DNA from 4 places in the Mesorhizobium sp. CNPSo 4684 genome. Region 2 is predicted to be linked to each of the others. Evidence: riboswitches for the same ligand, from Rfam matches in the RefSeq annotation. Region 2 holds a riboswitch; each other region holds the start of a gene.
What was found. A riboswitch is a leader RNA that binds a small molecule or an ion and turns the genes downstream of it on or off. The one in region 2 is predicted to bind cobalamin.
Positions count from the first base shown of each region.

Region 1: another riboswitch for cobalamin. It lies ahead of metE (5-methyltetrahydropteroyltriglutamate--homocysteine S-methyltransferase); the one in region 2 lies ahead of AC04SG_RS11835 (aromatic ring-hydroxylating oxygenase subunit alpha).
Region 3: another riboswitch for cobalamin. It lies ahead of AC04SG_RS08865 (DUF1636 family protein); the one in region 2 lies ahead of AC04SG_RS11835 (aromatic ring-hydroxylating oxygenase subunit alpha).
Region 4: another riboswitch for cobalamin. It lies ahead of AC04SG_RS21515 (CbtB domain-containing protein); the one in region 2 lies ahead of AC04SG_RS11835 (aromatic ring-hydroxylating oxygenase subunit alpha).

Region 1 is NZ_JBWLUX010000064.1:8,835-11,027, reverse strand. Features, by position in the region: cobalamin riboswitch at 484-683, shown strand; gene metE (5-methyltetrahydropteroyltriglutamate--homocysteine S-methyltransferase) at 802-2,193, shown strand, end outside.
Region 2 is NZ_JBWLUX010000011.1:17,178-19,370, reverse strand. Features, by position in the region: gene AC04SG_RS11835 (aromatic ring-hydroxylating oxygenase subunit alpha) at 1-893, opposite strand, end outside; cobalamin riboswitch at 1,011-1,213, opposite strand; gene AC04SG_RS11830 (DUF680 domain-containing protein) at 1,714-1,917, shown strand; gene AC04SG_RS11825 (DUF680 domain-containing protein) at 1,998-2,193, shown strand, end outside.
Region 3 is NZ_JBWLUX010000008.1:19,771-21,963, forward strand. Features, by position in the region: gene AC04SG_RS08860 (winged helix-turn-helix domain-containing protein) at 1-645, shown strand, start outside; cobalamin riboswitch at 675-877, shown strand; gene AC04SG_RS08865 (DUF1636 family protein) at 916-1,341, shown strand; gene cobW (cobalamin biosynthesis protein CobW) at 1,344-2,193, shown strand, end outside.
Region 4 is NZ_JBWLUX010000023.1:77,760-79,952, forward strand. Features, by position in the region: gene cobU (bifunctional adenosylcobinamide kinase/adenosylcobinamide-phosphate guanylyltransferase) at 1-331, opposite strand, end outside; gene AC04SG_RS21510 (CbtA family protein) at 324-1,097, opposite strand; gene AC04SG_RS21515 (CbtB domain-containing protein) at 1,113-1,292, opposite strand; cobalamin riboswitch at 1,329-1,523, opposite strand; gene AC04SG_RS21520 (gamma-glutamylcyclotransferase) at 1,591-2,193, opposite strand, start outside.

The sequences.
Region 1 (2,193 bases), on a different contig from region 2:
GGTTTAGGCGTCGAGCCAGACTAGCCGTTTGTCTTCGCTCTCACTCCGCGAGCGGGCGAGATACCCGGAGCCGGCCCCAGGTGTATATGAGTGCAACGTGTGCGGAGCCGGTCTGCCAAATCGGGGACTATCTGACCTGAGAAAGCCATCTTGCCGATGCGTCATGCGACTTGGGCTTTGGATTTCAGGAAGTCAGAGGCGCGAGCCCCTCGATTCGGGGTGAGGATAGCCATTGATGATCGCCCGCATATAGGGATCGGATCGACGCCGCCGATTTGGCAGGCCGCGGTGGGCTCGAACAGCAAGCCGGCCGGAGTTCTCCAGGTCTACTGGCATTGGACGGTTCAATGTGTGGTCTGATTTACCAGTCGATCTGCGGGTTCGCAGCTACTCGCTCTCGTTGCGGCCTCTTGCGAAAACACCAACATTTTACATAATGACATAAACATTTCTTTATGCGACATTGACACACGGCTCCTGCTGTGATTGTCTGCGTGCTGTGGTTCTCCGTACGGCACTGCCGCATGGAGCTAAGAGGGAAGCCGGTGCGAGGCCGGCGCTGCCCCCGCAACTGTTAGCGGTGAGCCAACCCCACTCATGTCACTGAGGCGAACAGCCTCGGGAAGACGGGGAGAAGCTATGACCCCGCGAGCCAGGAGACCTGCCACGACGAATTATGTCCACGGGCGGGGTGTCTCGGTGGCCGCAGCAGCCCGGCGTTCGTGCCGGCCTACGAGGCGCCTTCTTGTCCCCACGCCCCAACCATCGGGGTATGGCATGACTGTCTCTCAGCAAATTCCTGTGGCAACGCTCGGTGTGCCGCGGTTCGGTCGCCGGCGGGAACTGAAATTCGCGCTTGAAAGCTACTGGTCCGGAAAATCTTCCGCTACCGACCTTCTCACGACGGCGAAAGCACTGCGTGCCGCCAACTGGGAAGAGCAGCGCGACCGCGGTGTGTCGAAAATTCCGTCGAACGACTTCTCGCTCTACGACCATGTTCTCGACACTGCAACTATGGTCGGCGCCGTGCCGTCCCGATACGCCTGGCCTGGCGGCGAGCTCCCGCTCGACATCTACTTCGCCATGGCGCGCGGCGACCAAGGTCAGACGGGGAGCTGCGTGCACTCTGATCAGGAGCGTGCGGCTGGCCCTGCCCTGACCGCGATGGAAATGACCAAATGGTTCGACACCAACTATCACTATATCGTGCCGGAACTCGAGGATGATCAGACGTTCGCCCTCTCGTCGACGAAACCGGTTGATCACTTCCTCGAGGCTAAAGCCCTCGGCATTCACACACGCCCAGTCATCCTTGGACCTGTCACCTTCCTCAAACTGGCGAAGTCACCTGCGGAAGGTTTCAATCCCATCGCGCTGCTGCCGCGGCTTCTGCCCGTCTACGAGCAGCTCCTGCGGAGGTTGAAACTGTCGGGAGCCAATTGGGTTCAGATCGATGAACCAGCCCTTGTCCTGGATCTAAACCCGAACGAACGAGCTGCGTATGAATTTGCCTATGGGCAGCTGTCGAAGGCCACTCCCGAGCTGAAGATCATGCTGGCTACCTATTTCGGGGCTCTGGGGGACAATCTCGAGACGGCGATTTCGCTGCCAGTGGCCGGCCTGCATCTCGATCTTTCGCGCGCTCCCGAGCAGTTGGAGACGGTTGGTCGGCTTGCGCCTAAGGACCTGGTGCTGTCGCTTGGCTTGATCGATGGCCGCAACGTCTGGCGCGCGAACCTGCCTGCCATTCTCGACCGCATCAAGCCGATCGTCGCCGGCTGGCCTTTGGACCGCGTCGAAATTGCGCCTTCATGCTCGATGCTGCATATGCCCGTGGACCTTCGGATGGAGACGGCACTCGACGCCGCCATCAGGTCGTGGCTCGCCTTCGCGGCGCAGAAGACCGACGAACTGGTGGTGCTGGCGAGGGCGCTGTCCGAAGGCAGGGATGCAGTGGCAGACGAGTTGACAGCTTCTGCCGAGGCTGCCGCTGCTCACGCAGCGTCCGCAAAGGTCCATGATCCGCTTGTTGAAGGTCGGATCGCCGGCATCGACGACAGCATGAAGCAACGAAAGAACCCTTTCTTCGTGCGTTCCACGGTCCAGGCCCGCACGCTAAGCCTGCCCCCGTTCCCAACGACGACCATAGGATCATTCCCGCAGACGCCTCGGGTGCGCAAGGCCCGCTCCGCC
Region 2 (2,193 bases):
TAGTGCATCAAGGTGCCGATGCGGTCGGCGGCAACAGTGTCGGAGAGGTTCTTCGTCACCGCGCGCTTTCCCGTCATCGTATAGCTCACGGCATCGCTCAGCAGCGGCGCGCGGGTTGCACGGTACTGTCCGGCCGGATCGATGCGGAACTTGCTCGGCAGGCCCGCCGCTTCGCATTTCGCCCAATGCGCCAGCATCTCCGGATCGCTGTCGGCCCCCTGCACGCCGGTTACCGTCGGCGCTTCCGGGAAGGTCTTGCAGAGTTCGGGATGGTTGCCGGCGCAGTGGTAGCACTCGCGGTTGTTTTCCCAGACCAGCTTCCAGTTGCCCTTCTCGACGATGGTCGATTCGAAAGCGATCTTGGCTTCGCTCAGCCGGTGCGGCTTGAGGTAGGGCTCGATCATGGCCCGCATCGGCGCGAAGTCCGCGGGTTCTTTCGCCAGGCAGATGAAGATGTACCCGGCCACGCTTTCGCAGGCGACCGGCTTTAGGCCGAACTGGCTCTTGTCGAAACCCTCGGCCATCTGGCGGGCGAACAGCAGTCGGCCGTCGAGCTCGTAGGTCCACTGGTGATAGGGGCAGACGAGCTTTGCCGCCGTGCCTTTCTCGGTGTTGCAGACGCGGCTGCCGCGATGGCGGCAGGAATTGTGAAAGGCGTTGATGTTGCCCTTCTGGTCGCGGACGAGCACCACCGGATAGTCGCCGATCTGCACGGTGATATAACTGCCGGGCTTCGGCAGTTCGCAATCATGGCCGACGAACAGCCAGTCGCGATACCAGATCAGCTCCATGTCGAGCTTGAAATAGTCCGGGTCGGTGTAGAAGGGTTGCTCGAGCGAAAAGCCTTGCTTGCGGCCGTTCAAGAGCCTCAGCATGTCGTTGCGCGCATCCATAGTTCTGTCCTCGTGGTTTAAGGACTGAACTTGGTGGTGATGGAGGAAGGATCGGCCGCAGGCCGGCGCGACGCCGGGCATGCGCTATCCACCTCTTGACCGCCCACCGCGATCAGTCGAGTTCAAGCATCTCGGGCTGGTTTCCGGGCTCTGGAGTTGTCCTTGCGGACGATCGCGACACCTTCCCAGGCTTCTCGCCCAGTGGTCTCCCGTTGCGACTTGAACTCCACCACCGTTGCGGGGGCAGCGCCGGATTCTGACCGGCTTCCCAATTCTCCGCTCCGTCGTCACGAAGCGGCACCTGAGATGGGATCATCTAATCACGGCAGCGATCGCGACATCGGCATGAAAGCGACATCGTCTCCATGCGGCGCGACACGCGCGACAACGCGGCGGCAGACGATCGTGGGGCTGACGGTGTTGTTTTCGGGGCGGATCGCGGCCCTCGCAAATCACCTCGAATCAGCCTGCCGACCAAGGGAAAACACGTCAACGGTATCGAAAAGTGACTATTAGCAGTTTCTAAAATCGAACCGAACGGTTCGTTTCTGTTGACAATGCGTGCAGGACGGTGTGAACGCTGACGCCCGGACACACTCGGTGAGCCAGACGGCATGGTCACATAAGCCTTTGTATTATTTACATAAAGTGAGATGGTAGGCATGCTTATCAAAATTACAAGAGGTGAAATCATGGCCCAGCCGGAACAACTTCGTGATTGGAAACCAGCCTATGGCTTTCCCACATCGGGGCTGTCCGAACGACGCGAATTGCTCCCACCACACGCCGCTAGACGGACAGCAAAACTGGAGTACTAAAAATGAAAAAGATCATCCTTACTGCCGCCGCCGTTTTGGCCATCACCGGCAGCGCCTTCGCTGGTAGCGACAATTACGGTTCCAATGGTGCGAACCAGCCCGCTGCCGCGGCTGACAGCTCGTATACGGCTTCCATTCAGAAGTCGGCGCCCGCTGACAAGCAGCCCGTCGTTCAGGGCAGCGACCGCAACCTCTTCGGCCGTTAACAGCTGATCCCGATCCAAACAGAAGCGTGGCGGCCTGTCCGCCGCTCTCGGGATCTCGAAGAAATTCAGGAGTATTTAAGATGAAAAAGATCATCGTTGCTGCCGCCGCCGTTCTGGCCGTTTCCGGCAGCGCTTTCGCCGCCAGTGACAACTATGGTTCGAACGGCGCCAACCAGCCTGCGGTTACGTCGACCGATAGTGGCCACACGGCTTCGGTTGCGAAGTCGGATCCGGCTGCTCAGGCTCCCGCACAGGGCGCCGACCGTAACCTCTTCG
Region 3 (2,193 bases), on a different contig from region 2:
CGCTTCTACGACCTGCCCGAGCGCGTGCTGCCTCAGGCGGTCCTCGATCTGCCGGTGCCGGCCGCCAAGGACGCGCACCGCGAGTTGCTGCGCATTTCCGCCCGCGCCCACGGCATCGCGACATCTGGCGATTTGCGCGACTATTTCCGCCTGTCGCCGGCCGACATGAAGGGCCGGCTGGAGGAGTTGGTCGAGACGGGCGAGCTTTTGCCGGTGCGCGTCGAAGGCTGGGACAAGCCGGCTTACCTCCACAAGGACGCCCGCCTGCCGCGAAAAATCGAAGCCCGCGCCTTGCTGGCGCCGTTCGACCCCGTCGTCTTCGAGCGTTCGCGCAGCGAGCGTCTGTTCGATTTCCGCTACCGCATCGAGATCTACACGCCTGCCGACAAGCGGCAATACGGCTATTACGTGCTGCCATTCCTGCTCGGCGACCGGATCGTGGGGCGCGTCGACCTCAAAGCCGACCGTCCCGCCAGCGTGCTGCGCGTCCACGCGGCTTATGCCGAACCCAAAGCGCCACCTGAGACCGCCGCACAACTCTTCGAGGAATTGAAGCAGATGCAGGGCTGGCTTGGCCTCGAGCGCATCGAAGTGACGCCGGCTGGCGATTTGGGACAGCCTTTGGCCGACATTGCCATGTCGTAGCCGTGCGTTGACAGTGCTGCCCGCAAAAGCCTAAATCCGCTGTAGACGGTCCCCTGCCCGCAACGGCTGGGGCCAAGAGGGAATGCGGTGCGGGACAATATCCCAAATCCGCGGCTGTCCCCGCAACTGTAAGCGACGAGCCAAGGCCGAAAGCCACTGGGTAACACCGGGAAGGCGGCTACCAAGGCTATGACCCGCGAGCCAGGAGACCTGCCGTCTGAGACAAAATATCCGATCGCCTGGCGGGTTTCCGGGCAAGGAGCCCGGTTTTTGGACCAGAACAGCAGTTTTTCGGCTGGCACAGCGGATGTTTCGTCCGCCGATAGCGACGCATTGACTGGCGTGACCGTCATCGTCTGCGCCTCCTGCCGCGACGAGACCGGCTCAGACGCCCATCCCCGCGCTGGCGAATTGCTGGCTGAGGACACGCGCCGCGCCGCTGCCGGCGACATCCGTGTCCGCACCGTCGAATGCCTCGGCAATTGCAAGCGTCGGCTCAGCGCTGCGATCCTGCGCGACAGCTGCTGGAGCTATGTCTTCGGTGACCTGACCGCGACCAGCGGCGCCGATCTCGTTACCGGCGCCAAGCTCTTCGCCACCTCGACGGACGGCCTCATCCCCTGGCGCGGCCGGCCCGATAGCCTCAAGCGCGGCCTCGTTGCCCGCATCCCACCCCTCGACATGCTGAAGGACTGACCATGAACGCTCCAAATCCGGCCGGCAATCTCTCCCGTGTTCCATGCACCGTCGTCACCGGCTTTCTCGGCGCCGGCAAGACGACGCTGGTCCGCCATCTCCTGGAAAATGCCGGCGGCAAGCGCATTGCCATCATCGTCAACGAGTTCGGCGACATCGGCATCGACGGCGAGATTCTCAAGGGATGCGGCATCGACACCTGCCCTGAGGAGAACATCGTTGAGCTGGCCAATGGCTGCATCTGCTGCACCGTCGCCGACGATTTCGTGCCGGCCCTCGACCAGATCCTGGCGCTGACGCCGAAGGTCGACCACATCCTGATCGAGACCTCGGGCTTGGCTTTGCCCAAACCGCTGGTCCAGGCTTTCCAGTGGCCGAGCGTGAAGAGCCGCGTGACGGTCGACGGCGTCATCGCCGTCGTCGACGGCCCGGCACTGGCCGAAGGCCGCGTCGCCAACGACATGGACGCCCTGCAGGCACAGCGTGTTCAGGATGAGACGCTCGATCACGACGATCCAGTCGAGGAAGTCTTCGAGGACCAGATCGCCTGCGCCGACCTGATCATCCTGTCGAAGAGCGATTTGATGGATTCAGCCGGGTCGGCCCGCGCCAACGCCATCATCGGCGAACACTCCGCCCGCGCCGTAAAAATCGTGGCGACCGCGCATGGCAAGGTCGATCCCTCGATCCTGCTGGGCCTCGGCCTCGCCGTCGAGGACGATATCGAGAACCGCAAGTCGCACCATGACGGCGCTTTCGACCACGAGCACGACGACTTCGACACCTTCATCGTCGACATTCCCTCGATCGTCAATCCCGACGAACTGGCAAAGCGCGTCACCACCATTGCCG
Region 4 (2,193 bases), on a different contig from region 2:
CATCGGCCAGCCGCCGGCATTCCGCCTCGAGATCATGATCCGCCAGCATATGATTGGTCAGCCACAGCGTCAGGCAATCGACGAGTACGGGCTGGTTGTCCGGCAAGGCTTCGAGCGCACCGGCGAGATCGAGCGGCGCATCGATGGTCGCCCAGCCCTGGCCACGCCGCGACCTGTGTTGCGCGATGCGCTCACGCATCTCCTCGTCATAGGCTTCAGCGGTGGCGATATAGGCCCATGGCGGCGGCAACGCGGTCGCCAAGGTTTCGGCATGCGCGCTCTTGCCGGAGCGCGCGCCGCCGATGATGAAAGTCAAACTGCGATCAGGCAAAGCTGTTGCGCAGGCTGGTCGCCGTACCGGTAAAGCGTCCGCGCACCACGCCGACAACCGCGCCGAGCACCAGCCAGAACACCAGATTGGTCACCGTCACCGCCACCACGAACTGGTGATGCAGGCCTTCGGGGATCGGCGTCTCGAAGCTGTCCGGCTGCGGCGCGCCGACAATATGCGGCGCCACGATCAGGGCCACGGCCAGGATCGCCAGCGGCAGCGATTTGCGGAAGGCGATCAGGCCGAGACCGGCCGCGGTCGCCGCCACCGTTGCCCACCACCAGATCTGGCGCTGGGTGAGGTCGGCCGCCGGCATCGCCGGCAGTTCCGGCGGCAGGCCGAGGCCCGGGGCGAGCGTGAACGCGGCAAAACCGGCCAGCCCCCAGAACACGCCCTGGCGCCAGTTACCGATGCCGCCGGCGAATTCGGAAACCGCCACCAGGACCAGCGCGAAACCGATGCCGGTGACGATATTGGCCAGCACGCTGAAGGCGAAGCGTTCGAAGCCGTCGGCCGGCGCCCAGCCTTCGTCCTCTGCCGGCGCGGCTGCCTCAGCCGGCGCGGCGGTGCTCATGGCATTGGTGTCCGCAGCGTTGGCGGCGGGCGCCGCAGCATGCTCATGTTGATGGCCGCCACCGGCCTGTTCGTAAACTTCCGCCTTCAGGATGAGCGGCACGGTGGCATAGGCCTGCATGCAGGCGAGGACGACGCCGGCCACGAGCCCGGCGATCGCCGCGACGAACACGACGTTGCGAAACAGATTCATGATGTCAGATCCTCGTCAGTGGCAGGGGAACGCCATCGAATGGCGATAGTCGTGCGCGGCATTGTGGACCGCATCGATATGCGAGAAGCCGACAACGCCGATGACGAAAATGCCCAGAAACGCGCTAAGCACGAGCTGCATGAAGCGCGACTGCGAGGAGACGGAAGCGCCGAGGGAGACGGAAGCGGTATTCATATCTTGTCCTTTCGCCCTCCACCCGAGGGCATCGAAGTCAGTTCCCTGTCGCCGGCAGGTCTCCTGGCTCGCGGAATAACGCCCTTCCCCACCTTCCCGAAGAAAAATCCTCAGTGGCTTGGAGAGGACTACCGCACACAGTTGCGGGGGCAGCCACGGCATTGGGCAACAAGTCAGCCCTCACCGCATTCCCTCTTGGTCCCTAACGGAACCGACGACATGCGTGACTATAGGCTGAAACAGCCGCATCCGGCAAACCAAATTCCGCCGGCCAACAGCGCGAATGCGCCATGCAGCGTTACGGGTTCAAGGCGGTGATCCGCTCGGCAACCAGCCGCTGCAGCCGCCAGAGATGGCGGTCGTGAATGCCGCGCTCCTCCAGATTCTTCACCGTGTTGTAGAGATAGTCCGCGCCCGACCCCCAGTGCCCGCAGGATGTGGCCAGCCGCTCGACGACCTTCGCCTCGTCGAGCGGACCGGAATAGGTCAGGCCGGTGCGGTTGATGACGAAAGCCAGCGCCCTGAGCGGACCGGCCTCGCTTGCAAGCTTCAGCATGCGCGGCCGGTAGCTTGTCGGCTTCAGCGTGACTTCGCGCCGGAACAGCCGGCCCAGTTGCTGGCGCCTGTTGTCGTCGGCCAGCCGGAAGGCAACGCCTTTGCACTGTCCGCCGCTGTCGAGCGCCATCATCAGGCCGGGGCTTTCCTTGGTGCCCCGCCAGCGCGTCATGTTCATGCAAAAGGAGCGGTGCCAGCCGCGCGCCAGGGCGACGCGGTCCTCGACATAATCGATTTCCGGTTTCCAGATCAGCGAGCCATAGCCGAACAGCCACAGCGGCTCGGTGTCCGGAAGCTCGGCCTGCAATTCATCCAGCAGCGAATCATAGTCGCTGTCATCCAGATG